4 regions of the Paenibacillus sp. 3LSP genome follow, and region 4 is predicted to be linked to each of the others. Evidence: predicted binding sites of a transcription regulator. Region 4 holds the regulator's gene; each other region holds the start of a gene.
What was found. The regulator Rex, encoded in region 4, represses fermentation and respiration genes when NADH is low (regulators of the CRP and FNR family bind a similar motif). The targets are predictions, from matches to a motif close to TTGTGAAATATTTCACAA.

Region 1 (7,606 bases), on a different contig from region 4:
TCAGGACGTCAACAAGATTATTACGGACAGCCTGGCCCATCTGTATGGAGCGGGGATCTAACTTCGCGCTTAGACGACCGCATTCTTGGATTCACAAGTATCTATCATATTTCTGCAGCCCCGTTCATAGAGATAGAAGAGACAAGGAGAAGACCTAATCAACGGTTCTCGTAATCTATGAAAATAAAGGAGCTGCAGAGGATGAAAGTCGTAAAAAAACCAAGCAAATGGAAGCATGCCGTTTATCTGATTCTGGCATTAGCGATGCTCGTTTATGCCTTGCCGATGATTTCGTTTGAGCCTGGAGCCGGCTGGGTTTCGGTGTTTGGCGCAGTGTGGGCAGGGTTTGCCTTCCTCGTCATCGGGGCTCACCTCCATTTTCTTCTTGGTGTCAATGAAGAGAAGCAGCGGGAGCTGGACCGAATCCGGCGGGAGAAATACCGGGAATGGGAGCTCCAATGGGGCGCGGACGGAAAACACGGTGAACAAGCATAAGCCTGTGCCCAAAATGGACAGGGGCGGTTCTGGAAGGTTGATGATCTTCCGGAACCGTCTTTTTTTCGTCTAAGCTCGCTGAATACGCGGTACTACTTCTCGTCTTCGCCGGTCAGCATTTGATCGTTGCTGGCTCCAGGCGGGACCATCGGGTAGACGTTTTGCTCCTCCCGTACGTTAAATTCCATCAGAACGGGGCCGGGGTGCGTTAGCGCCTGCCGGATCACGGCATCGGCTTCCTCCGGCGTTTGCGCCCGCAGCCCGGGTACTCCGTAGGCGCCGGCAAACGCTACAAAATCCGGCGAAGTGAGGTGGACGGAGGAGTAGCGCCGTTCATAGAACAGCTGTTGCCATTGCCGCACCATCCCCAAATAACCATTGTTCAGGATGGCGATTTTGATCGGTAAGCCGTAATCCACGGCTGTCATCATCTCCTGCAGGTTCATTTGGAAGCTGCCGTCCCCGGTGATGCAGACAATCGGCGGAGCGGACGGACCTTCCAACGCGATGGCGGCACCGATGGCGGCGGGGAAGCCAAAGCCCATGGTTCCAAGTCCACCGGAGGTCAGGAAAGAACGGGGCCGGGAGAACTGGTAGTGATGGGCGGTCCAGATTTGATGCTGACCTACATCGGTTGCCACCACAGCATGGCCTTGGGTATGCTTGTCGATCAGCCGAATGACCTCCTGCGGATTCAGCGATCCTGGAGCCACCGACTCGTTATAATGCGGCACCTTTCGCTGCCATCCGGCCGTCTCCTCAGCCCAGCGGGTCGACTTGGGCGGGATCGCGCACGCATTTAACTTCCGCAGCAGGTCCCCGATATCTCCGCACAGCCCCAGATCAACAAGAATGTTCTTGTCCAGCTCAGCATCATCAATGTCCACATGGATCTTCCAGGCATGGGGAGCGAACGACTTAGCCTTGCCGGAAAGTCGGTCGTTGAGCCGCGTTCCTAGACATATCAGCAGATCGGCGTGATGCACCGCCCGGTTGGCGGCATACGTGCCATGCATCCCGAGCATCCCGAGATAGAGCGGATGGCGGGCAGGGAAGGCCCCGATGCCCATCAGCGTAGTCGCAACCGGAATTTGCGCGGTTTCTACAAGCTGGAACAGCGGCTCGGCCGCACCGGATGCCACGGCGCCGCCCCCGACAACGAGCACCGGGCGCTCGGAGCTTTCGATCTTGCTCGCAATCAGCCGTACGGCCTCCTCATCGATCTGGGTTGAAGGCACGTAACCGCGGATGTGGATTTCGGCAGCCGGACTCAAGTTGGTTTGAGCGGTCATGATGTTCTTGGGCAGATCGATCAGGACCGGCCCCGGTCGTCCCGTAACAGCGAGATGAAAAGCCTCTTTGATGATTCTAGGCAACTCGCGGATATCCATCACGGAATAATTATGCTTGGTCACGTCCATCGTCATGCCAAAAATATTGACCTCCTGGAAGCTGTCCCGACCGATCAGATCAGTCGACACCTGACCGGTCAGCACGACTATCGGGACCGAGTCCATGTAGGCGTTGGCGATCCCTGTGACCGCATTGGTTGCCCCTGGTCCGGAGGTGACGAGCGCAACCCCCGCCTTCCCCGTCACGCGGGCGTAGCCGTCCGCCGCGTGTACGGCTGCCTGCTCATGCCGGGTCAGAATATGCCGGATCTCTCGGCAATCGTACAGCGCATCGTAAATAGGAATCACTGCCCCGCCCGGGTATCCGAAGATCGTATCGACCTGTTCCGCAAGCAGGCAATCGATTAACAGCTCCGCTCCGCTTCGGGCGGAGGTTAACTTGGATTCTTGGATGTTTCTCATTAGGTCAGACCTCCCGGTGGAATTTTGACTATTTTATCGCGGGAGATTCGCTTGTGGAGTGATCCCAGTCATAATTCGTGGGACGCCTTGGCTGGAGAAAGCAGGGAGGCAGCGCCCAAACGTAAAGATCTGCTCGGCCGCTCGCCGAAAGGTGTAAATGACGGAGACGGGTTCGTCTTCATTAGTCACATTGGCGAGGTGTATCCAAGCGGGTTTCTGCCAGTTAGCTGCGGGAATGTCCGGAACGCTTCATTGGTGGATATTTATCGGAACTCACCGATCCTTCGGGAGCTGAGGGACAAATCCTTGCTGAAGGGAAAATGCGGCGTCTGCGAATTTAAGGAGCTGTGCGGAGGTTCAAGAGCGAGGGCTTATGCGGTTACCGGCGATTATTTGGAGAGCGATCCGTATTGCGCATATATTCCACGAGGATTTTCACAACAACAAAAATAATAAGGAGGCCGAGCGGCCTCCTTTTCTTGTTCTGCAAAAACTTAAGCTTGCATCGGTTCAAATGTCACCTTCCAATGATCTTCTGCCAGCTGCTCGCATTCATGACGGTAGCCCTTACCTTCAAGCACCTTCAGAAGCGGGACCGGCTTCATTGTGGCGTGCAGAACCAAGCTGTCGCCTTCCTGCAGCTTCCCAACGGTGTCCATGATGACGCTGAACGGCTCCTCGCCGCGGCGAAGAATCGGCCGAACGTCGAGTTCAACGATTTGGTTGGCCATTATAGATTCACCTCCAGGTCCGTCCGTTCTGCGGCAAACGCTTGGCAGAGCCGAGCTGCGCCGCTAAGTCCCTTCATGCCGCCGTACAGCGTATAGAAAAACGAATCCGGCGCATCCAGCGAGAAGGACAAATACTGCTTGGGATCGATCCCCAGCATTTTTTCGAACAAAGCGGAGGTGTCGTAGGCATAGAAACAGAAATAGGTATATTGAAACTCCGGCATTTTTTCGGCGATGGTGAGGATCTCACTGGCATAGCGTTCCAGATTGCTTTCGGCTTCCTCGATCATCCTTAGCGCATCCTCAAGCTCGACGGCGATCTGAATCGTTTTCTCATCGACAACCGTAATTGTTGCCATAGGGCATTCCCCCCGTTTAGTTTTTGCCGATTTTCACCTGGAACATCTCCGGTCCTTGCTCAATGTACTCCCAAGTAAAGCCGCCGGGATGCATGGCCTCGAACTGAAAACGGAGCGGTACCGGGTCATGGTCATTAATCAGCAGCATCGCTTCCCCCGGCTCCAGAGAATTAAAGGTTGCGAAAATGGTCTTATGCTTGAGCTGGGGCGGATATTCGGTGGCGTTGACAGTAGCTTTGAATTGACTCATGGGAAGTCCTCCTAAATGTTTAAATTTTACGATTCGCCCCCATTATAGCAACGGACCGAGGCGGGATTGTGATATCAGTCACAAGATGAGAACCCGCCAAAAATTTCTCGGCGGATTTGTCCGGAAGCTGCCATGAATCAAGTGATTTCTGTCACTTAGGTGCTGATGCCCAGCGATTATAATGTGCGTAATTTGAAGTTGACGGCTCACGATGAGAAGGAGGAACTGATAACATGCGCGTCCGTGATTACATCCCGAATCAACATGGTGCCTGGGCTATGCTGATCGTTCCGTTTCTGTTTGGCATGCTCGCCTCTACCCCCGGGGCGATCCACAGTTTGTTGTTTGTGTGCTGGCTGCTTATTTATCTGTTTATGTTTCCTTTGCTGCAATGGATTCGGATGGGAACAGCCAAGACCAAGGTCAAAGCCGACCGATACCGCAAGCCTTTGCTGTTCTATGGTGCGCTGTTGGTCCCTGCGGCGCTCGCATTAATCCTGCTTCGGCCCGAGGTGCTGAAATTGGCTCTGCTGTTCGTGCCGCTGTTTGTGGTGAATGCCATCTATGCCAAGCAAAAGCGTGAACGTGCATTATTGAACGATATTGCGGCAATTGTGCAGTTCAGCTTAATGGTGTTTATCTCGTATCAGCTTGGAGGAGGTACCGATCTTAGGCTCGCCACGGAACTGTTCCTAATCAGCACGTTGTATTTTGTAGGCACTGCTTTTTACGTGAAAACCATCATTCGCGAACGGAATAATAAGCGATTCTATGTTTACTCCGTAGTCTACCATGTTCTGCTGTTGGCCTTGGCCGTATGGCAGCTCCAACCGGCGCTGTGGATTGCCGCATTGATCCTGCTGGCCAGAGCGGCCTGGTTCCCGCGAACGGGGATTACCGCCAAGCAGTCCGGCATGCTGGAAATTGTCTATTCTGTTATCGTTCTTGCCGCCTTCTGGATGACCTACGCCTGAATGTGTATAATGAATACAGAATAGTACAGATTCGGGCAGGGGGGTATAACAGTTGGAGGGACCGGAAGAAAGCGTAACAAAGCACGAACAGCTGCTCCAACATATCGAAGGACTTAAGATTGGAACGAAAATCTCCGTGCGCAAGCTGGCCAAAGCGCTGGGGGTAAGTGAAGGCACCGCCTACCGGGCGGTGAAAGAAGCGGAAAATCTCGGGATCGTGATCACGAAGGAACGGATCGGCACCGTTCGCGTGGAGAAGAAGCCGCGCAACATCTCGGATCAGCTGACCTTTGGCGATGTGGTGGAAATCGTCGAAGGCCATGTGCTGGGCGGCGGAGAAGGACTCAACAAAACGCTGAACAAATATGTCATTGGCGCGATGAAAATCGATGCCATGGCCAGATACATCGACGCTGGCAGCCTGCTGATCATCGGGAACCGCGACAATGCCCATTCGCTTGCCTTGGAACAAGGCGCCGGGGTATTGATCACCGGTGGCTTCGGAACGAGTCGTGAAGTGAAGACGCTGGCGGACAAGCTGGCCTTACCGATCATCTCCTCGCGCCACGACACGTTTACCGTCGCATCGATGATTAACCGGGCGTTGTTCGACCGTTTGATCAAGAAGAAAATTATGCTGGTCGAAGACATCGTCAGCCGCAAGCCGCGGGTGAGTATGCTGAAGGCGACCAGCAGCATTTCTGATTTTGACCAGTTGTCATTGGAGACGGGACATCAGCATTTTCCGGTGGTGGACGAGTGGAACCGAGTTATCGGGATCGTCAGCCGCAAGAACGTCGAAGAGCTAAGCGGCGATCAGCCGATTGAGAAATGCATGACCCGCCATCCGATCACCGTTGGCCTGCAGACCTCGCTCGCTTCCGCCGCGCAAATCATGGTCTGGGAAGGGATCGACTTCTTGCCTGTCGTGGATCGCAACCGGAAGCTGGTCTCGTCGGTGACGCGCCGCGAGGTGCTGCAAGCGATGCGGGACGTACGAAATCAGCCGCAGCTGGGCGAAACGTTTGAGCACTTAATGTGGAACGGGTTTGCCGAGGAACGGGACGAAGAGGGGAAATTGTTCTTCCGCGGAATGATTACACCACAGATGGCCACCGATTTGGGGACGATCTCGCATGGGGTCTTGACTTCGCTGATGACGCAAGCCGGACTTCGTGCGGCCAAAGACGCCAGTGGCGGCGACTTTGTGGTCGATAACCTGACGACCTATTTCGTTCGCCCGGTACAAATTGAAAACCCGGTGGTCATCACCCCTGTGTTATTGGAGATGAGCCGCCGGGCTTGCAAACTGGAGATTATATTAACCTATCAGGATTCGCTGGTCTCGAAGGCGGTCATGACGCTGCAGTCCATTGACCATGCCTGAGCAGGAGAAGCGAAGGATCCTGCAGTACAAAGAGGGATAGCCTGACGGCTTGGGCCGCAAGGTTATCCCTCTTTGCGTCGGGCATATAAGCCATGGTTACGGATGCCGGCGAAAATGTTAAACGCCCCCAGCACCATAAACACAGCGCCGATGACAACCCGCAGCGTCGAACCGCTAAACAGGAACATTTGAATGAGGGCCAGGACGATCAACATCAAACCCATGCAGATGTTCATTTTGGCAGCCGCCATTCCCCGCGTCTTCGGATCAAGCGAACGCCGGGACTTAAAGCTGAAGAAGACCGAGCCTACACAGCTGATGATCAAAATCACGTAAAGAATGGTTTGGATCGTTTGGATCATAAGAGGTCCGTACTCCTTTAATCAATAGAGTGGATACGTGCTTGGACAGCAACACACGTCGATTCCTGCAAAACTTGCTGTCTCAAGTGAAATCTCTCTTATTTTAGCATGATTTACTAGAGACGAATATAGGGCCGCATGTCCACCCAAACCTGAAGTACCCCGTCACTCACCAGCATCGTCTTGATTTGAATGGTGTATTCCTTGTCACGAACAACATAGATTTTCCGGTTCAACAGCGTGCGGGCCATTTTGGCATCCGAGTCGATGTCAAAAATATTCCGCCCCCGCAACACCTCCAGCTCGTTATGAAGCTGCTCGGTGACCTCCTTTACTGCCAGCGAATCGAGCGGCGGATCACGTTCCTCCACACGCACCTTGATCTCTTTGATGACCGTGGAACGGTTGTTGTATTTTTTGAGCGTCCGAATATCCTCTTCGGCTTGATGCAGCTGGATCGTCAGGTCTTTGTTCTGGATCCACAGCAAATTGTAGCTGGTCTGATAAATGACGTTATATACGATACTGCCGGTAACCATGCCAAGAATAAACACGGCGGTGAGTTGCATAAACCTGCGAAAGCCCGTAAGCTTCGGTTGTTTCGCGTCGTCCTTCATTCATCCCCGTCCTCCCCCGCACATCCAGCGCACCAATTCCGAACCCATATGCGCCCCAAGAAAGGCGAACAACAGGTACAAGATCTGCTTGATGGCCGGAGACAGGTTCCCGTCAAAAAAATTGCTTTCAATGACCCGCATCGGGTCGATGGTTCCGCCAACTGCGGCCGCCAGCGCCCATATTTTAATGCGGTCGGCAATGTCCAGCATCGTCTGCGTCGGAGGCTGCAGGGATACGACTGCGCCAATGCCGCCAACCATGGCGCCTCCCACCACAATTCCGAAGGCGATAAAGAAATCCATGACCGCTTTGGTCAAAAACGTGCTCATGCGCGCTTGCCCCTTTCCGAGGTTTGTCCGGTCTTTCTACCATTCTATGGGCGGGCAATGCCTATGTATGATAAAATATTAGAGATAAATCGATGGAAAGGAAGGGATCGCATGGACAGCTTTGTTCATTTGCACGTACATAGCGAATACAGCTTGCTGGACGGAGCAGCCCGGCTTGAGGATCTCGTCGCCAAGGCGGCGGCATCCGGCATGAAGGCGCTGGCGCTGACGGATCATGGGGTCATGTACGGCGCGGTTCCTTTTTATAAATTGTGTAAAAAACACGG
Region 2 (7,606 bases), on a different contig from region 4:
TTGATCGGACGTCCCGTGGCAGCTACCGCGTTTATGGTCAGCGGAGGCCCGGAGCGCTGGCATCCGAATCCGGAGTTTTTCTATGCCGAAGGCGGCGGGCCGATGTTTGACATGGGGCCGTACTATCTGACGGCGCTAGTCCAATTGCTAGGACCGATTCGCCGGATCAGCGGTTCGGTGGGAAGTCAGATTCCGGAGCGGACGATCGGCTCGGGACCGAAAGCGGGCACTCCGATCCCTGTTCATACGCCAACCCATTACAGCGCTTCGCTGGATTTCGTGGGAGGGGCGATCGGTACGCTGGTGACCAGCTTTGATGTGCGAGGCGGGAGCATGCTGCCGCGGATGGAGATTTATGGCACCGAAGGCACGCTGGAAGTCCCGGATCCGAACTGGTTTACCGGCGAGGTGAAGCTTCGTCGGGCCGGAGAAGAGACTTGGGAGACGTTGCCGCCGGTATTTGCCAGCGAAGATAACGAGCGGGGACGCGGTATTGAGGAAATGGTGCAAGCGATACAGGAAGGCCGGGAGCATCGAGCCAGCGGCAAACTGGCTTATCATGTTCTGGAAGCGATGCATGCGGTTACTCGGTCCTCGAATGAAGGTCGGCATATCCTGTTGAGCCCTGTAGAGCTCTAAGGGACTTACTTATGATGAAGAGGAGAAATGAACCCATGACGAAACTTGGTTTGCAGTTGTATACGGTAAGAGATCATTTGGAACGGGATTTTGAAGGAACCTTGCGCAAGGTGGCGGAGCTTGGTTATCAAGGCGTCGAGTTTGCCGGTTTTTACGGACGAACGGTAGAGCAAGTCCAGGAGATTCTGCAGGAGACGGGATTAACAGCGATTGGTGCGCATACGCCCTATACCCGGTTGAAGGAAGCGATCGACGAGGAATTGGCGTTTAATAAAGCGATTGGCAGCCGCTATATTATCGTTCCTTATTTGGCGGAGGAAGACCGCAACCGTTGGTCGGAAATCATCGAAGATTTGAAAATATTCGGTGAAAAGTGCAAAGAGGAAGATTTAGTGCTTTGCTATCATAATCATGATTTTGAGCTGACATTACAACACGACGGCAAGCCGGTGCTTGACGCCATCTACGAGCAAGTGCCTGAACATCTGCTGCAGGTGGAGCTCGATTCCTGCTGGGTTGCCTTCGCTGGAGCGGATCCGCTGGATTATATCGCTACATATAAGGGGCGGCTTCCGCTGGTGCACTGGAAGGATGTAGTCAAGAAGGCAGACGGTTCGCCGGATACGGTTGAGCTTGGCCGCGGGGAGATTGCCATCACGGAGATCGGCGATGCTGCGATTGCTGCGGGGGTAGAATGGCTAATCGTCGAGCAGGACCATTGTGCCGGAGATTCGCTCACGAGCATTCAGACAAGCATGGAATGGGTGCGTGACTATGCGCAAAAAGGAGGTAAACTTCATGTCTAAAACGTTGAAAGTAGCTATTATCGGCTGCGGCGGGATTGCGAACGGTAAACATTTGCCAAGCCTGGCCCAGCAGCCTGAGGTGGAGATGGTCGCATTCTGCGATATCATCGAAGAACGCGCAGCCAAGGCTGCTGCCCAATACGGCGGCGAGAATGCCAAGGTATACACCGATTATCGTCAGTTGCTGGCGGAAAGCGATGCCGAAGTCGTACATGTGTGCACGCCAAACGATTCCCACGCAGAAATTACGGTTGCTTCGCTGGAATCCGGCCGCCATGTTATGTGCGAGAAACCGATGGCTAAGACGGCAGAACAGGCGCGTCAAATGCTGGATGCGGCGAAGCGTACGGGCAAGAAGCTGACGATCGCTTATCAAAACCGCTTCCGCAGCGACAGCTTATACTTGAAGGAAATTTGCGAAAAGGGTGAGCTCGGCGACATTTATCTGGGCAAGGCGCTGGCGCTTCGCCGCCGGGCCGTGCCAACCTGGGGCGTCTTCCTTGATGAGGAGAAGCAAGGCGGCGGTCCATTGATCGATATCGGTACGCACGCTCTGGATCTGACCTTGTGGCTGATGGACAACTATGAGCCGAAGAGCGTCACCGGTTCTGTCTTCCATAAGCTTGGCAGCCGTGAAAATGCAGCGAATGCATTTGGGCCTTGGAATCCGGAGGAGTTCAAAGTGGAGGACTCCGCATTTGGCTTCATTACGATGAAGAACGGCGCGACGATCATTCTGGAATCGAGCTGGGCGCTCAACATCGTGGATATCGGCGAAGCCAAGACACTGCTGTGCGGAACGGAAGGCGGCGCGGACATGACCAATGGATTGCGCATCAACGGTGAGAAATTGAGTCGCCTGTATGAAACGAAGATTGATTTGGGCTCGGGCGGCGTTGCCTTCTTCGAGGGCAAACAGGAGACCGAAGCTACACGTGAAGCAAGAGCTTGGGTACAAGCGATTCTCGAGGATAAGGAACCGCTGGTGAAGCCGGAGCAAGCATTGGTTGTTACGGAAATTTTGGAAGCGATTTACGAGTCGGCGAGAACGGGTAAGACGGTTTATTTTGATTAATCACGGGAGGGACCGGAGATGAAATTAGGCGTATTTCTCGTATTGTTCGGAGGACTCCCCTTGGAGCAGGCGCTGGATAAGGCAGCCGCGCAAGGGCTAAAAGCTGTAGAGATCGGGACTGGAGGCTATCCTGGCAATGCGCATTGTAATCCCGATGTATTGTTGGAAAACAAACAAGCGCGGGAGGAGTTCAAACGGGCGGTGGAATCGCGCGGGTTAACGATCAGTGCGCTCAGCTGCCACGGCAACCCCCTGCACCCGCAAAAGGCGGTGGCGCAAGATTTCCATGACGCTTTCGTCAAGACCGTTCAATTGGCTGAATTGCTGGAGGTGCCGGTGGTAAATACGTTCTCCGGCTGTCCCGGCGATCACGAGGACGCGAAATATCCGAACTGGCCGGTTGCACCGTGGCCCAACGATTACCAGGAGATCCTCGATTGGCAATGGAACCAGAAGGTGATTCCGTATTGGTCGGAAATGGGCCGTTATGCCGCAGAGCATCATGTGAAGATCGGTCTGGAGCTGCACGGCGGGTTCTCCGTGCATACGCCGGCCACGCTGCTTCGCCTGCGCGAAGCGGCTGGGGAAGCCATCGGCGCCAATTTGGACCCCAGCCATATGTGGTGGCAAGGAATTGATCCGGTGCAGGCGATCTCGATCCTTGGCCGGGCTGGGGCGATTCACCATTTCCACGCTAAGGATACGACGATTGATCCGGTGAACGTGAACCGTTACGGACTTACGGATATGCAGCCTTATACGATGATGCAGGACCGGGCTTGGCAGTTCCGTACGGTGGGTTATGGTCATGATTTGAAAACTTGGGCGGACATTATCAGTGCCCTTCGCTTGTATGGCTACGATTATGTTGTCAGCATCGAGCATGAAGACGGCCTGATGTCGATCGACGAAGGGTTCACGAAGGCGGTACGCAATCTCCAGCAGGTGTTGGTGGAAGATTCTGCCGGCGAAATGTGGTGGGTATAAGTTACAACCAGCGTAATATACTATACTAGCGGCCGCCGCCTAGGCGGTCGTTTTTTTTTAAATGACCGGGCATCCCCCTTACTTTCCTCCAATAAATATGCTATTATGAAATATACTAACAAATTGTAAGCTTTCAGCCCTTAGGTCGGCGATGATAACGAGGTGAATTTTATGGATGAGCATTCCCAGGCAATGTGTCCGCGATTTGAATCGGCATTTTCGTTTTTAGGCAAACGTTGGAACGGTCTGATCATCAAAACGCTGATGGACGGTCCCAAGCGATTTAAGGATATTTCGAATCAGATTCCTTCCATGAGCGATAAAATGTTATCCGAGCGGATGAAGGATCTGGAATGTGAAGGAATCCTGGTTCGCCATGTCTATCCTGAGACGCCGGTCCGGATTGAATATGAGCTAACGGAGAAAGGCCGGGCGCTTCGTCCCGTTATGGAACAAGTGCAGTCCTGGGCGGAAGAGTGGATTAAATAAACAACGAACATGCCGTTACCGGCGAGCGGGCGGCATGGAATATCATAGAAAGTAGGTGTACGTGTGGCTGATGTAATTGTTATTGGAGCAGGACCTGCAGGAGCAAGTGCAGCACTTTTCTTGGCGAAGGCAGGTAAAGAAACGCTCGTTCTGGACAGCAACTCCAGCATGACCAAACGGGCATGGATCGAGAATCATTACGGTGCGAAGGACATTTCCGGACCCGATTTGCTGAAGGTCGGCCGGGAGCAGGCGGAGAAATTCGGCGCGAAGTTCATTGAAGAGAAAGTGTCTGACATCGATACGAACGGTGGTTCAACGGTTACGGTGAAGACCGAATCCGGTCGCAGTTATGAAGCGTCCCATATCATATTGGCCACCGGCGCGTTAACCGACCTTGCAAGCGCTATCGGTTTGGAGCTGAAGGAAGGCCGCGAACCTCGAATCAAAACGGTGATTGCTACGGATGGCCAAGGCCGTACGAGCATTCCACGCATTTGGGCAGCAGGAACGGTTGCCGGGGTAAGCGTGCATACGATCATCACCGCGGGCGACGGTGCGAAGGTCGCGATTGAGTTGATTAGCGAAATGAATGGCGAACGCTACGTTGATCACGACGTACTTAAGTAAGACATCTGAACATACAACAGGCCTCCGATGACGGGGGCCTTTTTATTTTGCCAATATCCATCAGGGAGCCTGAAATTTGAGAACCTGCACTTTGTCCGGTATGCTTAAGAAGAAGGAATACGATCTGGCCGAAGTTGGGAAAATGATGAGGAGAAAGGCAGGGCGGCTATGTTTAACAGATGGCGATGGTTCGTTGGATGTATGGCAGGACTGACTATAATCATAATCGCGTCGGCGTGCGCCCGCGGCCAGATTATGGATCAACCGACACCAGCGGAGACGCAGACAACAGAAGTAGAACACCCCCACGATATCACATTAATGATTGATGGTGGCACCTTTATCCCAGATGTGACGCGTAACCTGCATTTTGATTATATCGACGGGTTAACGGTACGTCATGCCTTGGCAAGCAGCGGGATTGTCAAATTTACAGAGGACCAGTCCGCCATTCAATCGGTGGGGGAGGTGTCGCTGGATTCGGCGTTGGAATGGGGGACCCGGCTAAATGATAAGGAACTGGCCTCTACCAACTGGGATCAGGAGCTGCAAATGGGTGACAAGCTGCTGGTTTACGTCAAGACGGTGGACAGCTATGAAGCGATCTCACCGCTGGCGTCCTTGCTGTTGATTATCGACGGGGGCGGTCAGAAGAAATATTTTGTCCATAAATACAGTGATAATACCACCGTTCGAGATCTCCTGAAGCACAGTGGAATGGTTCAGTTTAATCCCAACCATAAATCAATTATCTCCGTCGGCGGCTATACCCCTAAGCAGGACGAGCAATGGATCCTGAAAGTGAATGGGAAGAAGCTGCTGGATAATGGCCTGGATATGAGATTAAAGCCGCAAGACTACGTGGAGATTAGCTTGGGGACGCAATAGAAGTACGATGTAACTTAGAGATCCGTAATCCTGGTAATCATCCGGGAGAGCGGATCTATTAATAGAATATTGAAAAAGTTATGACAAAACTATGTTAAAATTTTCACAATTAATGTGAACGGAATCACAAAGTCCTCCTTATTTGAAAAGTATACTGGGAGCATGGGATAACTTCAAATTTTAACTATCGCCAAGTCGCATGAGACCAGGTGTTTATTGGAGGAGGCATTTTAAAGATATGGGAATGGAACGAGAGAAACTAGTTGTTATCGGTAACGGAATGGCCGGAATCAGCACGGTAGAGCAAATCCTGAAGTTGACTACGAAATTTGACATTACGGTATTCGGAAGCGAGCCGCATCCGAACTACAATCGGATTATGCTGTCATATGTGCTGGAAGGCAGCAAAACGCTGGACGATATCGTGCTGAACGATTTGAACTGGTACAAAGAGAACGGGATCACCCTGCATCTCGGAACTGCAGTGGAGCGGATTGATGCCGAAGCCAAAGAGGTCGTCGCCGAAAATGGGGTGCGCGTCCCGTACGATAAAGTGCTGATCGCAACGGGCTCCAATTCGCTGATCTTGCCGATTCCAGGCAGCGATAAGGAAGGGGTCGTTGGCTTCCGTGACATCGCGGACTGCAAGCAAATGTTGGAGGCGGCGAAGACCTACAAGAAGGCGGCCGTCATTGGCGGTGGACTGTTGGGATTGGAAGCGGCCAAAGGTCTTGTGCAACTGGGGATGGACGTGACGGTTGTGCATTTGATGGAAGATCTGATGGAACGCCAGTTAGACCATCAGGCAGCGAGCATGTTGAAAGCAGAGTTGGAGCGGCAAGGGATCAAATTTAAGATGGGCGCACAAACGACGGAGCTGTTTGGCGACCATCGGGTTCGCGGCCTGCGCTTTGCCGACGGGACGGAGCTGGAGGCAGAATTCGTTGTTATGGCTGTGGGGATCCGACCTAATGTTGCGGTTGCTAAAGCCAGCGGCATCGAAGTGAACCGTGGGATCGTCGTGAACGACTATCTGCAAACCTCGCTTGAAGGCGTGTATTCAGTGGGGGAATGTACGGAGCACCGCGGGGTTTGTTACGGTCTGGTTGCGCCTTTGTTCGAGCAGGGGATGGTGTTGGCGAAGCATATCAGCGGCGTGGATACCGCGCCTTATGAGGGTTCGGTCGTATCGACCAAGCTCAAAATTTCCGGCGTGGATGTATTCTCCACCGGTGAATTTATCGATGGACCGGAGCATACGGTGATCGTCAGCAAGGACGAGTGGAAACGCACCTATCAGAAAATTTTGCTGAAGGACGGCAAGCTGGTTGGGGCAGTGCTGTTCGGGGATATCACAGATTCGGCTGAGCTGCAGAAGCTGATTAAGCAAGGCGCGGAGATGACCGATGAGTTGTACGAATCGCTGATGGGCGGGGGTTGCTGCGGCGGCACCAAGAAGAAGGCATCGGTCGAAACGATGAGCGATGAGGAAATCGTCTGCGGCTGTAACGGGGTGACGAAAGGCACGATCGTAGACTGCATCGTAAATCAAGGGATGACGACGGTCGACGAGATTAAAGCGAGCACCGGAGCGACTCGATCTTGCGGCGGCTGTAAACCGGTCGTCGAGCAGATCCTGCAATATGTGCTTGGTGATGGCTTTACCCAATCGGCGAAACAGGGGATTTGCAGCTGCACTACGCTTAGCCGGGACGAGATCGTTGCCGAGATTAAAGCGAAAGGGCTGCAGACAACCAAAGAAGTGATGAATGTGCTCGGATGGACGCAGCCGGAAGGCTGCTCGAAGTGTCGGCCGGCGATTAACTACTATCTGGGCATGATCTACCCGGATACCCATGAAGATGAAAAAGCTTCGCGTTTCGTCAACGAACGGATGAATGCCAACATCCAGAAGGACGGCACGTATACCGTGGTGCCGCGGATGTACGGCGGCGTCACGACGCCGGAAGATCTGAAGAAAATCGCCGATGTTTCGTTGAAATACAATGTCAAGGTGGTCAAGGTCACGGGCGGACAACGGCTGGATTTGATCGGCGTGAAGAAAGAGGACCTGCCGAAGGTGTGGGCGGAG
Region 3 (7,606 bases), on a different contig from region 4:
ATGTGGCCGAGCTGGACGATTTCGCCGCTGCTGCATTTGGTGAACGTCCATTACGTTTTACACCTGCCGATGCGGTCAAAGGCATGGCTGTCCTGGAGGCATGCCTGACTTCAGCAAGAGAGAGACGGCGGGTCGAGTTATCGATTTGAAAAATTAAACGCGGGTTGGCTTCAGAGTTCTCCGTAGAGCGCTCAGGCAACCCGCGTTTTTTATTCTAACGTTAACCTTTATTCCGGCTTACCTACGTACATCTCGTTCGGATGAGAGCCTTTGCGGCGATTGAGATTCAGGCCGCTGATCTGCTCCATTTCAGCATCCGACAGCTGGAAGTCGAACACGTTAAAGTTCTCCTCAATCCGGGATGGAGTCACCGATTTCGGAATCGCAATCGTGTTGTTCTGCAGATGCCAGCGGAGAACGACTTGGGCCGGTGTCTTGCCATGGGCTTCGGCAATCGATTTCACCACCGCATCGGTCAGCACCTCACCGCCTTGCTCCAACGGGCTCCAGGCTTCGACGTAAATATCATGTTTGGCGCAGAACGCCTTCAATTCGGTCTGCGTCAGGTGCGGATGGCATTCCACCTGGTTCAACACCGGCTTAATCTCCGTTTCATTTAGCAGACGCTCCAAATGTTCGATTTCGAAATTGCACACGCCAATCGCTTTTACGCGGCCATCGCGGTACAGCTTCTCCATTGCCTTGTAGGTTTCCACGTACCGATCGACCTTCGGCATCGGCCAGTGGATCAAGTACAAATCGACATAATCGAGCCCAAGTCTATCCAGGCTTTCGTCATAGGCTCGCAGCGTGCTGTCGTAACCCTGGTCGCTGTTCCATACTTTTGTGGTAATAAACAGCTTCTCACGGGGAATACCAGATTGCTTGATTGCCTTGCCGACCCCTACTTCGTTGCGGTAGATCATCGCCGTGTCGATGGAGGTATAACCTACCTCAAGCGCCTTAGCCACTGCGGCCGTAGCCCCCTCATCCGGTACCTGCCAAACTCCGAAGCCTAGCTTTGGCATCTGTAGCCCATTATTTAAAGTGACGAATTCCATGACGTGTCGCTCCTTCTTATAGTGAATGGTCCTAATTTTTCAGGGTGAGTATAGCATCCTTTGGTACATTTTTCAAATTACCTGAGACGACAAATGTCACAGAATTGACATACTCATGATGGTTCTCCCATATTCTCAATAATGGAGGTATTTCAGAAGGCAACTGAACAATCTTCATCAACCCCTCATGGAACCTTCATGCGTTTTAGAGGGGGAAGTGGTACTATTTATTATAGTTTTTAGAATAAGTCTTAGTGTAATAATAAATCGAAAGGAATGATATTATGGATAACCGGCTGACAACAAATACGGGAGCACCGGTAGGCGATAATCAAAATTCTAGAACAGCAGGGCAGCGCGGCCCTACACTGCTGGAAGATTACCATCTGCTGGAGAAGCTGGGCCATTTCGATCGCGAACGGATTCCGGAACGCGTCGTGCATGCTCGTGGGGCAGGGGCCCATGGGGTATTTGTCACTGAGCGCAGCATGAAGGAGTTCACAAAAGCCCATTTCCTGCAGGAGGTAGGCCGGGAAACTCCGGTGTTTGTCCGTTTCTCTACGGTGATTCACGGGCAAGGTTCTCCGGAAACAGCGCGGGACCCGCGGGGATTTGCGGTGAAGTTTTATACGGAGGAAGGCAACTACGATTTGGTCGGGAACCATCTTCCGGTCTTCTTTATCCGCGACGCGATTAAATTTCCGGATATGGTGCACTCGCTGAAGCCGGCTCCAGACACGAACATCCAAGACCCGGCGCGGTATTGGGATTTCATGACTCTGTCCACCGAATCGACTCATATGATGACTTGGGTGTTCTCGGACTTCGGGACCCCGGCGAATTATCGCCAGATGGACGGTTTTAGCGTCCACGCCTTTAAGTGGATTAATGCCGAGGGGAAGACCACATACGTCAAATACACCTGGAAAACAAAGCAGGGGGTAAAAAACCTCTCGGCGGCAGAAGCTCAAGAAGTGCAGGGTCGAGATTTTAACCATGCGACCCGCGACCTGTATGACCATATTGCTCGCGGCGAGTTCCCGCAGTGGGAGTTGAACGTACAGCTCATGCCAGTGGAAGATCTGGATCGTTGGAGCTTCGACCCGCTGGATCCTACGAAGGTATGGCCGGAGGACAGTTATCCCTTGATCAAAATCGGCACAATGACGCTAAACCGCAATCCGCAAAACTTCTTCGCGGAAGTCGAGCAGTCAGCGTTCTCGCCAAGCGTGCTCGTGCCTGGGATTGAACCGTCCGAGGATAAGCTGCTGCAAGGCCGGTTGTTCTCTTACCCGGATACCCAACGGTACCGGCTGGGTGCGAACTATTTACAAATCCCGGTGAACTGCCCGTATGCTCCGGTTCGAAACCATCAGCGGGACGGCTTCATGAACGTGAAGCAGGATCCATCGCCAATCAATTATGAGCCGAACAGCTTCGACGCCACTCCGAAGGAAGATCCGGCTTACCGCGACAGTGTAGTGCCGGTCAGCGGACACATCGGCCGGGAGAAAATCACCAAAACCGACGATTTCACCCAAGCGGGCGAGCTGTATCGAAGCTTTACGGCTGAGGAGAAAGATCATCTAATCTCTAACCTGGTGAACGATTTGAAACAGACCCCGGAGCAAGTTCAACTGCGCGCGGTGTGCAACTTCTTCCGAGCTGACAAAGAATACGGTATGCGCCTGGCACAAGGGCTTGGCGTAGATATCAGCGGCTTTATTCCATCCAATGTCCAGGGATAATCGATATCCCTTTTATATAAAGAAGGCATCTTCCGAACCGTTAGGATCGGAAGGTGCCTTTTTGTGTGAAGATTTCAGCTCCGGTCGTAAGGAAATGTATGGTAAACTGAGGGCAGTAGAAAGGGGCTGAATCGATGACGACGACAATGAATCCTGTGATTAAGCTGGCGGATTTACGCATGAGCTATGGGGGACATCACGTTTTGAACGGGGTGGATTTGGAGGTGTATCCGGGCCAGATTATCGGCTACATCGGACCCAACGGGGCAGGGAAGAGCACGACCGTCAAGATTATGCTAGGCCTGGTTGAAGGGTATCAAGGGGAGGTCCGGGTCTTTGGGCAAAATCCCGGCGACGGCGATGTCAGCTACAAGAAAAGGATCGGATACGTACCGGAGATCGCCGAGCTGTACGATACGTTGACCGCTTCTGAATACTTGACCTTCATTGGTGAACTGTACGGCTTATCCGCCGATGACGCCGAGATGAAAGCTCGGCGAATGATGACGGAATTTGGTCTTGGGGACGCCTTTAACTCCCGAATTTCAACTTTCTCGAAGGGCATGAAGCAGAAGGTGCTGCTGGTTTCCAGCCTGCTGCATAATCCGGACGTGCTGTTCCTGGACGAGCCGCTGAGCGGACTGGACGCCAACAGTGTCATGGTCGTGAAAGAAATGCTTGCTCTCTTGGCGGCGCAAGGCAAGGCGATTTTTTACTCTTCTCATATTATGGACGTGGTTGAGAAGATCAGCAGCCGAATCGTTCTGTTGGACGGCGGCCGCATTGTGGCCGACGGCAGCTTTGATGAGCTAAAGGCTCAGAACCATGAAGGATCGCTGGAACAGATCTTCAACCAGCTGACCGGGTTTAACGAGCATCAGGATATTGCCAGCCGGCTTGTCTCGATCGTGCAAGGGGTGTAGCGATGAAAGAGATGAAGAGTTTGCAGGTGTTGGACCGGTTTCGCGGATTATTCGAGAAGATAGGCGTGGAATATCCGGTGATGCGCCGAATCGTTCAGGTGAAGCTGGCGATGGATGCGAGAAGGATGCCTACGCTGGCCAAAAACTCAAATAAGAGGCGAAAGCAGGAACCAGAGGACAGCAACCAGTTTCTCCGCTCTCTGTGGATGTATGTCCTGTTTGGCGGACTGAGCTCGATGTTCGTGCTGATGGGGGATAATCTGCTGTTTCAGATGAGCATCTTGTTTGGCATTATGATGTTTATGGTGATGACCTCGATGATCTCCGATTTCTCCTCGGTGCTGCTAGATATTCGGGATCGAAGCATTTTGGCGACGAAGCCGATTAACCGCCGTACGCTCACGATGGCGAAGACGGTGCATATCTTTATTTACCTGTTCTTTTTGACCGGAGCCATCGCGGTGATTCCGCTGGCGGTTGGATTAATTCGGCAGGGGATCGGGTTCTGTGCCCTGATGCTGCTGCAGCTCATCCTGATGGACTTGTTGATCGTGGTGCTGACCGCGCTGTTGTATTTGGTCGTGTTGCGGTTTTTTGACGGCGAGAAGCTGAAGGATATGATCAATTACGTGCAAATCGGGATGACGATCACAATTGCGGTAGGTTATCAGGTGTTGGTCCGGCTGTTCGACTTCACGGAGATGGACATCGTCTTCAAGCCGGCGTGGTGGCAGTACTTGGTGCCGCCGGTATGGGTTGGCGCTGCATTTCAATCGCTGCTTCATCCGGGCGAAGGGATGACGTATGCCGGGCTGGCAGCTCTGTCCGTAGTTGTTCCGCTGGCCGCCTTCCTGCTGTATCTGAAGCTAATGCCGGCTTTGGAACGGAACCTGCAGAAGCTGGCGGAACCCAGCGCGAAGAGCGGGCAGCGGTCGGGGAAGATGCTGCGCCGAATCTCCGATTGGCTTTGCTCCTCGCCGCAGGAGAGCGCTTACTTTCGCTTTACCTGGTCAATGTTGGGAACGGAGCGCGAGTTTAAGCTGAAGGTGTACCCTTCTTTGGGCTTCTCGATCGTGTTTCCTTTCATCTTCCTATTCTCGAATGGACTTGATCAGGGCTTGGAGGGGATCTCCGGTTCCCGGTCTTATTTGTTTATTTACTTTAGCGGGATTATGCTGCCATCACTCATCATGATGCTGCGTTATTCCAGCCGATATAAAGCGGCCTGGATCTACCGGACTGCTCCGATCTCCGGCGAAGCGTCCATTTACAAAGGAGCTTTGCTGGCGAGCTTGGTTCGGCTCATGTTGCCGTTATATGTGATTGAGGCGGTGATATTTGCCGTGCTGTTCGGAGCGTCCATTATTCCGGACTTGATCGTGGTGGGATTGGCAATGTTTGCTTTCGCGATTCTTTGTTTCCTATTCATTCGCAAGGGACTGCCCTTCTCCGAACCCTTCGAAGCGGCGGGGCAGCAGAACCAAAGCTTTGTTGTCATGGGATTGATGCTGCTGCTCGGCGCATTTGGCGTGCTGCATTGGCTGGCAACGACGCTTCCGTTTGGGGTTGTGGCCTACGGACTGCTCATGATCGCGGTAACGTGGCTGGGATGGAGACTGGCCTTCCAGACGCGGGGAACGCAGAAGGTGACAAGATAAGATGGCCATGCTTAAGAACGACGGGCCGCGAATTCGCCGGGAAAAGATCACCGTGACTCGGATGATCGCGCTATATTGCCGTAAGGAACATGGGGACAGGGAACGAACTCCTAGGCGTGCTGCGGTTCATCATCCCGCCTCCGTGTGGTTATGCGACGAGTGCGCTGAACTTCACCACTATGCCGAGCAGCGGCTGGACCGCTGCCGGTTCGGTGAAGGGAAGACCACATGCCTGACGTGCCCGGTGCATTGTTATGCGCCGATCCAGCGGGAGCGGATTCGCCGGGTGATGGCTTTTGCCGGTCCGCGGATGCTTTGGCGGCACCCAGTGTTAACGCTGAGGCACCTCCTTGATGGCGTGAAGAAAGGCCATTCACAGTAATTTCATAAATTGGACGACCCTCAAAAAATGTTGATCTGATGCGGGTTTCAGGTCAATATTCGGAATTGTGACATATCTCATGTGATTTCTGTCACAAAATTATTACTTTTTCCCCGTTCGTTTTCATGGATCAGTGATAGAATTCACATTAGATAATAATTATTTGAAAGTAGGGGAAAAGAAATGCTGGATCCGATTGTGCTTGCTCGCCTTCAGTTTGCGGTGACAACGATTTTCCATTTCTTCTTCGTACCTTTGTCCATCGGCCTGGTGGTGCTGATCGCCATCATGGAAACGATGTACGTTGTGAAGGGCAAAGAAGAATACAAACGGATGGCCAAGTTTTGGGGGAAACTGTTCCTTATCAACTTTGCGGTAGGGGTCGTGACGGGGATTCTCCAAGAATTCCAGTTCGGGATGAACTGGTCGGATTACTCTCGCTTTGTTGGCGACGTATTTGGTGCGCCGCTGGCGGTGGAGGCGCTGTTTGCCTTCTTTATGGAATCAACATTTATTGGGCTGTGGATCTTCGGTTGGGATCGTTTGTCCAAAAAAGTGCACCTGTTGTGTATTTGGCTGGTTGCTTTAGGGACGACCGTCTCGGCGTTCTGGATTTTGGCCGCGAACTCGTTTATGCAACGTCCGGTTGGTTTCGAGATCAACAACGGCCGCGCAGAAATGAACGACTTCTTCGCTCTGATCGGCAACGGGCAATTGTGGGTGGAATTCCCGCACACGGTGTTGGGTGCTTTTGCCACAGGCGCTTTCTTGATCGCTGGGGTCAGCGCATATAAGCTGATGAAACGTCAAGATGTGGCGTTCTTCAAAAAATCGTTCACGATCGGCATTATCGTAGCCTTGATCGCTTCGTTCGCTACGGCGATGTTTGGTCACCAACAAGCGCAGTACCTGGTGAAGACGCAGCCGATGAAAATGGCGGCTTCCGAAGGGCTATGGGGCAAGTCGGGCGACCCTGCTCCTTGGACGCTGTATGCTCATATTGATTCAAATGATCAGAAGAACAATTTTGAGATTAAAATTCCTTACCTGCTGAGCTTCCTGTCTTACAGTAAGTTCTCCGGCGAGGTGAAAGGCATGCACGAATTGCAGGCCGAATATGAACAAACCTACGGTCCTGGCGACTACATCCCTCCGGTACGGACGACGTTCTGGAGCTTCCGGATTATGATTCTCGCCGGCTGCTTGATGATCGTGCTCGGGTTGTACGGTACGTATTTGGCATGGCGCAAAAAACTAGAGCAGCCAAACAACAACTGGTTCTATAAAATGATGCTGTGGTCGATTTCCCTGCCGTTTATCGCCAATACTTCAGGTTGGATTATGACGGAGATCGGGCGTCAGCCATGGACGGTATTTGGCTTGATGCAGACAGCGGACAGCGTATCGCCAAGCGTCACAGGCGGACAAATTCTGTTCTCCTTGATTGCCTTCACCCTCATTTATGGGGCACTTGGCGCGGTGATGGCGTACTTGTTCGTCAAAGTAATCAAGAAAGGACCAAATGAGATTGCTGCCGCCAGCCGTGATCAGGTCGGGGATCCATTTGGTAAGGAGGGATATCATGTCTCTTAATGAGCTTTGGTTTGTCCTTGTCGCGGTGTTGTTTGTGGGGTTCTTCTTCTTGGAAGGTTTCGACTTCGGCGTGGGAATGAGCACTCAGTTTTTGGCCAAGAATGATATGGAACGCCGGGTTCTGATCAACTCGATTGGCCCGTTCTGGGATGCGAACGAAGTTTGGCTGTTGACCGCCGGGGGCGCGATGTTTGCCGCTTTTCCGAACTGGTACGCCACGTTGTTCAGCGGCTACTATACA
Region 4 (7,606 bases):
ATTACCGGGATAAACGGTTTGTCAAAACCTACGCCGATATCGGCGCACAGATCCGCCAGGGGATTCTAGAATATGTAACGGATGTCAAAAATCGCTCGTTCCCGGCAGAAGAGCATGTTTTCCGCGCGGACCAAGGCGTGCAGGAATCGCTGGGAACTTTGTATGGTAAAGGAAAGGTGGAAGTCCGGTCATGAAGACCTTTGAGAAGATTGTCCCGCTCCGTGAACAGTTGAAGGATGCGCGGTTCACAGCAGCGAAAGAAGGAAAGCAAATCAAAGTTGCGCTCGTGCCAACGATGGGATATTTGCACGAGGGGCATGCCAGCTTGCTGCGCAAAGCACGGGCGGAGAACGATCTGGTGGTGCTGAGCATCTTCGTGAACCCGATCCAGTTCGGGCCGAACGAGGATTTTGAACGCTACCCCCGCGATCCGGAGAAAGACCTGGCCTTAGCCGAGCGTGAAGGTGTGGATTTCGTCTTTTTGCCCACTGTAGAAGAAATGTATCCTGAGCCAACCCGTACTCACATTAAGGTCGACGGTTTGACTGACGTGCTGTGCGGTGCTTCCCGGCCGGGCCATTTCGACGGGGTCACTACCGTTGTAGGCAAGTTGTTTCATATCGTGCAGCCGGACCGTGCTTATTTCGGGCAAAAAGATGCCCAACAGGTGGCGGTCATTACGCGGATGGTAGAGGATTTGAACTTTGATATCGAAGTGATTCCTTGTCCAATCGTGCGGGAAGCTGATGGATTGGCACTTAGCTCCCGAAATGTATACTTGAGTCCGGAAGAACGGCAGGCAGCGCTTGTTTTATCCCGCAGTCTTGAGGGTGCAAGGGCTAAGGCAGAGGGGCAAACTCCTGTTACCGCAGGGGAGCTGCGGGAGGAAATCCGCGAGAAGATCAGCGCTGAACCGCTGGCGAATATCGATTATGTGGAAGTTTCGGATTTTCCGGAATTGTCGCCTTTGGCAGAGGATGAACGTGTTGATGCAGCCGGCCGCCAAAAAGGGGTGTTGATCGCCGTTGCCGTCAAATTTGGAACAACGCGGTTGATCGACAACGTAATTTTAACGAAAAGGGTGAACCCGTAATGTATAGAACGATGATGAAATCGAAAATTCACCGTGCCACCGTGACGGAAGCGAACCTGAACTACGTGGGCAGCATTACTATAGATGAGGATCTGATGGAGGCTGCCGATCTGTTGGAGAACGAGCAGGTTCAAATCGTCAACAACAATAACGGCGCCCGCCTGGAAACGTACGTGATTCCTGGACCTCGCGGCAGCGGCGTGATTTGCTTGAATGGTGCAGCAGCGCGACTGGTGCAACCTGGTGATAATGTCATCATTATTTCTTATGCTCTAATGTCACCGGAAGAAGTCCGCAGCCACAAGCCAACCGTCGTGTTCGTTGACGAAAACAACAAGCCGGTGGAAAAGGCGCATCAAGAACTCCACGCCATGATCCGCTAAATCGGTTGTTTAATAAGGCACCTTCGGCGTAACGAAGGAGCCATAGAAGGAGGGCTCGGCATTTTTGCCGGGCCCTTGGTGTGTTTAAATATGGTGTGTCCGCGTTACACTATACTGATGTCACCGAAATGTATATGATTTTTCGAGTACATTGGGCTGTGAGCAACAACAACCACCGCAATGTACTTGATTTTTCGCACATAATCTGACTGTAGTTCGCAATCCCTCGCCAATATACATGATTTTTCATATAGAATTAGGCGAAATGCCCGGGAAACGCCTAAATGTACATGAAATTTCGAGTACATTCCGCCCCAAGAGGGCAAAAACACCGCATTGTACATGAAATTTCGAGTACATTGGGGTGTAAGCCGCAACAACCGCTGAAATGTACTTGATTTTTCACATACAATTCCACATACAATTCCACATGACCCCCAGAGATCCATCCCTCAAAAAGTGTAATTCCTCCCTGCCGGAATGAAATCGTCCCGCGAAACAAAAAATGTACGTAAGGCTCGGACTGATTTCATTTTCGTTAGGGGGGATGCGAATGATGTTTCAGCATGTGTTTGCGGAAATGAATGAGATGTTGGACGAAATCACGAGGAAATACCCCTTGGCTGGCCAAGCCCAGAAGCAGGAACTTGCGAAAAAGTGGAACCTGCTTCAGCATATGAGTGACGGCATTATCGAGGAATGGTTGAGCTTTGAGGAGAAAATGGGATATTTACGCCATGCGTTCCGAAGTCTGGAGTCCAGAGAAATTCCCGATCTTCCTGAATTGGATGACCCCGCCTTTGTGAAAGGCCAAGGATATTACAAGCTGCTGATGTTTCCCCAGGCTTCTGCCCAATTCGAGCAGGTGGTGAAGCAATTTACGGACAGCATGTTAGCCCGGACCTATCTGGGGATGTGCCATCTGCACCTCAAGCAATATGACAAAGCCGCCAAGCATTTCTGGATCGTGCTGGAAAAGGCTGCAAATAAGCGCCTGCGTTCTATTATCTACAACGCGCTGGGGTGTATTGAGGCGCACAAGGGCGTATTTGACAAGGCAAAAGAGTACTTCAAGTTGGCTCACCACCATGATCCGTCCTTACCCGAGCCGTTGGCCAATTTGGAGGCCTGTGCGAACAGTACAGGGAAACTCCATTACGGTCCCGAGTTGACGTCGTTATTGTAGATTTATCGCTCATTGACTTGGAAATTCACGCACTTATTACGGCATGTTTTGGAAGCGATGCGAACCCCCGCTTACGGCGGCGCATCGCTTGTTTTATTTTGTGATTTTTATTACAGATATGGTTTGTATTAATTTTCAAATTGGCTATCTTCTGTTATGCTGTAAAGAGACTGGAATGAAGGGACATCTAATTGCAATGAAATATGCTGTGCTTGATTTTGAAACGACGGGTAACCAGTCCTCTGATGAAATCATTCAAGTGGGACTTGCCATTATAGAGCCGGATCGATCAATTTCTCAGGTGTATCGTTCCTTCGTTAAGCCGGGCGTACCGATTCCTCCGTTTATTACGGGGTTAACGGGCATTACCGAAGAGGATGTGAAGGATGCGCCAGAGCTGGACGAAGTGATGGTGGAGATGGTTCCACTACTTAACGACGTCGTGTTGGTTGGGCACAATGTAGCGTTTGATTTTAACTACATGCAGAGCGCCTTGGACAAGACGGGGTATTTGCCGTTTACAGGACGGATTCTGGATACGATGGATTTCCTGAAAATTCTGTTCCCTTCACTGACTTCCTACCAGCTAGGGATGGTGGCGGCGGAGTTTGAGGTGGAGCATGAGCGTCCGCACCAGGCGGACAGTGACGCATTGGCGACAGCGCTGATTTTCCTCAAATGCTTGGAGGAATGTGACCGATTGCCGCTATTGACTTTACAGCGTTTGGCAGATCTGTTTGCCGGTGAGGACAGCGATCTCGGGTGGTTTTTTGATGCCATGGTGCAGGAAAAAGAGCGGGAAGCTTTGCCAAGCGAAGACGGCTATGTCTACTACCGCCAATTCGCCTTGCAGGTGGAAGATTGGCTCGACATCGAAGCGCCAAGGGACAGCACGGAACGTAATCCGCTGGAGAACGTGACCTTCGAGCAGTTTATGGAGCAGGTCCGAGAACGGCTGCGGGAACGATTGCCGCAGTACGAGGAACGGGAAGCTCAGAACATGATGCTACACGAGGTCATGCGAGCTTTTGAGGAAGATAAGCACCTGCTCGTTGAGGCTGGAACTGGGACGGGCAAATCCTTGGGATATCTGCTGCCGGCCATTTACCACAGCGTCAAGAATGAAGAGAAGGTCATGGTGAGCACGCACACGATCAACCTGCAGGAACAGCTTAGAGAGCGCGATGTGCCGTTGTTGACGGAGGTCGTGCCTTTTCCGTTTCGTGCAGCCGTTTTTAAAGGTAGGCAGCATTATTTGTGCTTGCGCAAATTTGAACATAAAATAAATAGAAAAGACTTCTCTACACCTAAAGAAGAGGTGATGACGGCCGCGCAAATGGTCGTATGGCTGACCCAAACAGAAAGCGGCGATGACGAAGAGCTGAATCTCGGCAATCGCGGCGGTGATTTTTGGGAGACAGTGGCCAGTGAGTCGGAATCCTGCTTGGGCCGCTCCTGTCCTTGGTTCCGCAAATGCTTCTATCATCGCGCAAAACACGAAGCCGGTGTCGCGGACGTGGTGATTACGAACCACTCCAAGCTATTTACAGACATCCAGGCGGGGCATCAGCTGCTGCCGGGCTACGAGCGATTAGTAATCGATGAAGCGCATCATTTAGAGGATGTGGCCGGCAAGCATTTGGGGATTCATATGAAGTATTTTACGGTTGTGCATACGCTGACCCGGCTGTATAAAGACAGCAAGACGGGGCAATTGGCCAACCTCCGCAGCACGCTCGAAGCGTCAGCCGCAGAGAAATCCTCGGATTGGTGTTCGGTCATCGACGGAATCTTCCCTACGCTGGTGGATGTGAAGGAGAGCTGGGACAAGCTCAGCGAGTTGCTGTTCAGCTTAATGCCTGACCGCAGTGACGCCGCCCCTGGTGATCCTGGACAGTTCGTGTACCGGTTGCTGCCGAATCGCAAGCCCAAGGATTGGGAGACGTTGACCGCGCTAGAGAATCAAATTTATGTAGGTCTCGGCGACGTGCTTCGGAAAGGGGAGCGCCTTCTGTCCGAAATCCGAGAAGAGCAGGACGATTATGCAGCGGAGAGCTTGATCACCGATATTAGCGGGTTGTTTAAAGATTTAGCCGGAGAACGGGAAGCGCTTCGCTTCTTCATGAAGCTAGAGAGCGAGGATACCGTCTATTGGATGGAAGCGAACGGGAACTTCCGCAGCCGGTCGCTGCAAATGTATGCGGTGCCGATTGACGTCAGCGCTCAGTTGAAGCAATTTTTCTTCGATCGGAAGAAGAGCGTCGTCATGACGTCTGCGACTTTATCTGTAGATAAATCGTTCCAATATATGATTGAGCAGCTTGGCTTGACGGAGGCAGCGGAAGAGGATCGGCTGATCACCGCGATGCTGCCATCGCCGTTTAATTACCGTGATCAGGCGTTGCTGGTGATTCCGCGCGATTTTCCAAGTGTGAAAGGCAGCGTGGGGGATGATCATTTCATTAACACGCTGGTTCAATCGCTGGCGGATGCCGCGGTGGCGACACAGGGGCGCATGCTAGTGCTGTTTACATCGTACAAGATGCTCAGGCAGGTGTATGACCCGCTGAAAGAACGGCTTGCAGCGGAAGGCATCACGGTGATCGGGCAAGGGATGGACAGCGGCAGCCGCACCAAGCTGACCCGGCGCTTCCAAGGGAACAGCGCATCGGTGCTGCTCGGGACAAGCAGCTTCTGGGAAGGGGTGGATATCCCTGGCGAGGCGCTGACCAGTTTAGCAATTGTACGCTTGCCGTTCCAGCCGCCAAACCATCCGCTGGTGGAAGCGAAGAGCGAACGTCTGCAGCGGGAGAAGAAGAATCCATTCATGAAGCTGTCTGTCCCGCAGGCGGTCATTCGCTTTAAGCAAGGGTTCGGACGACTTGTCCGTTCGTCGCAGGATCGCGGCATCGTGATCGTTTATGATACCCGGATCCTGGAATCATATTATGGAAAATATTTCTTATACTCATTGCCAGGACCGAAGATGGAGCATATGCCATTAACTCAAATGGTGCCGCGTATCTCGGAATGGTTAAATCCCGAAGCCTAAGCCGCTTCATAGATCGTAATGGAGAATAGGGGGAACAATGCATGAAGTCAGATAAAATTTCGGACGCTGTCGTCCGCAGACTGCCGGTTTACCTGCGTTTTTTAAATGAACTCAGCCGCCGTGAGGTGCCAACGGTGTCCTCCCAGGAGCTTGGACAGAAGCTGGATCTTAATCCGGCGCAAATCCGTAAGGATTTAGCTTATTTCGGCGATTTTGGCCGGAAGGGGATCGGCTACGATGTCGCTTATTTGATTGAGAAAATTCAACAAATTTTAAATCTGGACCAACAGATTAACGTCGCGCTGGTGGGCGCCGGGAATCTGGGCCAAGCCCTTTCGAATTATAATGCGTATTTGAAGGATAATATGAAGATTGTTGCGGTGTTCGACGCTTCGCCGGCGAAAATCGGTAAGCAGATCAACAACATTACGATTCAGCCGATCGAAGAGCTGGCGGAAACTGTTCGGGCGAAAAATATCCGCATTGGCATCATCACCGTACCGGATACAGAAGCCCAACGGGTGGCGGACGAGCTGGTGGCCGCCGGAATCGGTGCGATTCTGAACTTCGCGCCAACGATTCTGAAGGTTCCGCCGGAAGTTCGGATTCATGCGGCTGATTTCACCACAGATTTGCTGAGCTTGGCTTACTACTTGGAAAACGGAAAGGAAACAAGCAACGTATGAGTCGGAAATGGTTAATTAAGAACGGGACGTTTGCCGTTTTAGATGCGGATCGTCCTGTGGTTCACGGATATATGCTCGTTGAGGGCGATACGATCAGCTATATCGGGGAAGAGCGCCCGGAAGGCGTGGAAGGCGCCGAGACTTTGGACGGCAAAGGGTTGTTATTCTTGCCGGGCCTGATCAATACCCATGGCCATGCGGCGATGTCGCTGCTGCGCGGTTACGGAGATGACATGGTGCTGCAAACCTGGCTGCAGGAGAAAATGTGGCCAATGGAAGCCAAATTTACGGCAGCGGATGTGTATGCCGGTACGGCATTGTCCGTGTTGGAAATGCTCAAGGGCGGCACGACGACGTTCCTGGATATGTACGATCATATGGACGAAGTGGCCAAAGTCGTGGAGGAATCAGGCATTCGCGCCGTGCTGATGCGCGGGGCCATCGGTTTGTGCTCCCCGGAAGAGCAAGATCAGAAGCTCAAGGAAGCGATCGCGTTTGCGCAGAACTGGCACGGCAAGGCAGAAGGACGCATCACCACGATGATGTCACCGCATGCACCGTACACCTGCCCGCCGGCTTTCATCGAGAAATTTGTGCAAGCTGCCCATGATCTCGATTTGCCAATGCATACGCATATGTCGGAGACGCGCGCCGAGGTAGAGCAGAACGTGAACGATTACGGCGTCCGTCCGGTAGAGCATTTGTTGAAGCTGGGGATGTTCTCCCGCCCAACCCTGCTTGCCCATGCGGTGCATTTGACCGACGAGGAAATCGATATCTTGGCAGCCCACGGAGTTACAATTTCGCATAACCCGGGCAGTAACTTGAAGCTGGCCAGCGGTGTCGCCCGCGTACCTGAACTCTTGAAGAAAGGCGTAGTGGTATCGCTGGGGACCGACGGTCCGGCGAGCAACAATAACCTGGATATGCTGGAGGAGATTCGTTTGGCTGCGCTGATCCATAAAGGCGTATCCGGCGATCCAACGGCGGTTCCGGCACTGGAAGCCTTGAAGATGGGAACGGAATACGGTGCAAAATCAGTCTTCTTGCAAAATACAGGCAAGCTGGCTGCAGGCATGAAGGCAGATATTATCGCCTTGAACACGGAGCAAGCCCATTTCCTGCCGAGAACAGATTATATCTCCCATACCGTTTACTCCGCTGGGGCCAAGGACGTGGAGCATGTCTGGGTGAACGGCAAGCAGG

Region 1: RW092_RS08420 (DUF2249 domain-containing protein) is a predicted target of Rex. The motif match lies at 3,716-3,733, and genes of this name have one in related genera.
Region 2: nirB (nitrite reductase large subunit NirB) is a predicted target of Rex. The motif match lies at 5,606-5,623, and genes of this name have one in related genera.
Region 3: RW092_RS18485 (cytochrome ubiquinol oxidase subunit I) is a predicted target of Rex. The motif match lies at 5,852-5,869, and genes of this name have one in related genera.

What each region holds. Positions count from the first base shown of each region.
Region 1 covers NZ_JAWDJI010000103.1:2,609-10,214, reverse strand. Annotated here, with positions in the region: gene RW092_RS08450 (YlbF/YmcA family competence regulator) at 1-61, shown strand, start outside; gene RW092_RS08445 (hypothetical protein) at 202-495, shown strand; gene ilvB (biosynthetic-type acetolactate synthase large subunit) at 588-2,309, opposite strand; partial or broken gene RW092_RS08435 (SPASM domain-containing protein) at 2,427-2,762, shown strand; gene RW092_RS08430 (DUF2249 domain-containing protein) at 2,804-3,040, opposite strand; gene RW092_RS08425 (hypothetical protein) at 3,040-3,399, opposite strand; gene RW092_RS08420 (DUF2249 domain-containing protein) at 3,416-3,649, opposite strand; gene RW092_RS08415 (YwiC-like family protein) at 3,883-4,623, shown strand; gene RW092_RS08410 (DRTGG domain-containing protein) at 4,676-6,010, shown strand; gene RW092_RS08405 (YtpI family protein) at 6,073-6,372, opposite strand; gene RW092_RS08400 (sporulation membrane protein YtrI) at 6,489-6,989, opposite strand; gene RW092_RS08395 (YtrH family sporulation protein) at 6,990-7,319, opposite strand; gene RW092_RS08390 (DNA polymerase III subunit alpha) at 7,431-7,606, shown strand, end outside.
Region 2 covers NZ_JAWDJI010000209.1:31,560-39,165, forward strand. Annotated here, with positions in the region: gene RW092_RS18000 (Gfo/Idh/MocA family protein) at 1-639, shown strand, start outside; gene RW092_RS18005 (sugar phosphate isomerase/epimerase family protein) at 675-1,445, shown strand; gene RW092_RS18010 (Gfo/Idh/MocA family protein) at 1,438-2,520, shown strand; gene RW092_RS18015 (sugar phosphate isomerase/epimerase family protein) at 2,539-3,507, shown strand; gene RW092_RS18020 (winged helix-turn-helix transcriptional regulator) at 3,679-3,996, shown strand; gene RW092_RS18025 (FAD-dependent oxidoreductase) at 4,060-4,626, shown strand; gene RW092_RS18030 (hypothetical protein) at 4,882-5,514, shown strand; gene nirB (nitrite reductase large subunit NirB) at 5,753-7,606, shown strand, end outside.
Region 3 covers NZ_JAWDJI010000212.1:3,466-11,071, reverse strand. Annotated here, with positions in the region: gene RW092_RS18515 (Gfo/Idh/MocA family protein) at 1-149, shown strand, start outside; gene RW092_RS18510 (aldo/keto reductase) at 228-1,061, opposite strand; gene RW092_RS18505 (catalase) at 1,346-2,809, shown strand; gene RW092_RS18500 (ABC transporter ATP-binding protein) at 2,944-3,732, shown strand; gene RW092_RS18495 (hypothetical protein) at 3,735-5,390, shown strand; gene RW092_RS18490 (nitrous oxide-stimulated promoter family protein) at 5,392-5,772, shown strand; gene RW092_RS18485 (cytochrome ubiquinol oxidase subunit I) at 5,956-7,365, shown strand; gene cydB (cytochrome d ubiquinol oxidase subunit II) at 7,352-7,606, shown strand, end outside.
Region 4 covers NZ_JAWDJI010000099.1:819-8,424, reverse strand. Annotated here, with positions in the region: gene panB (3-methyl-2-oxobutanoate hydroxymethyltransferase) at 1-194, shown strand, start outside; gene panC (pantoate--beta-alanine ligase) at 191-1,093, shown strand; gene panD (aspartate 1-decarboxylase) at 1,093-1,476, shown strand; gene RW092_RS08165 (tetratricopeptide repeat protein) at 2,030-2,662, shown strand; gene dinG (ATP-dependent DNA helicase DinG) at 2,859-5,714, shown strand; gene RW092_RS08155 (redox-sensing transcriptional repressor Rex) at 5,756-6,400, shown strand; gene RW092_RS08150 (amidohydrolase) at 6,397-7,606, shown strand, end outside.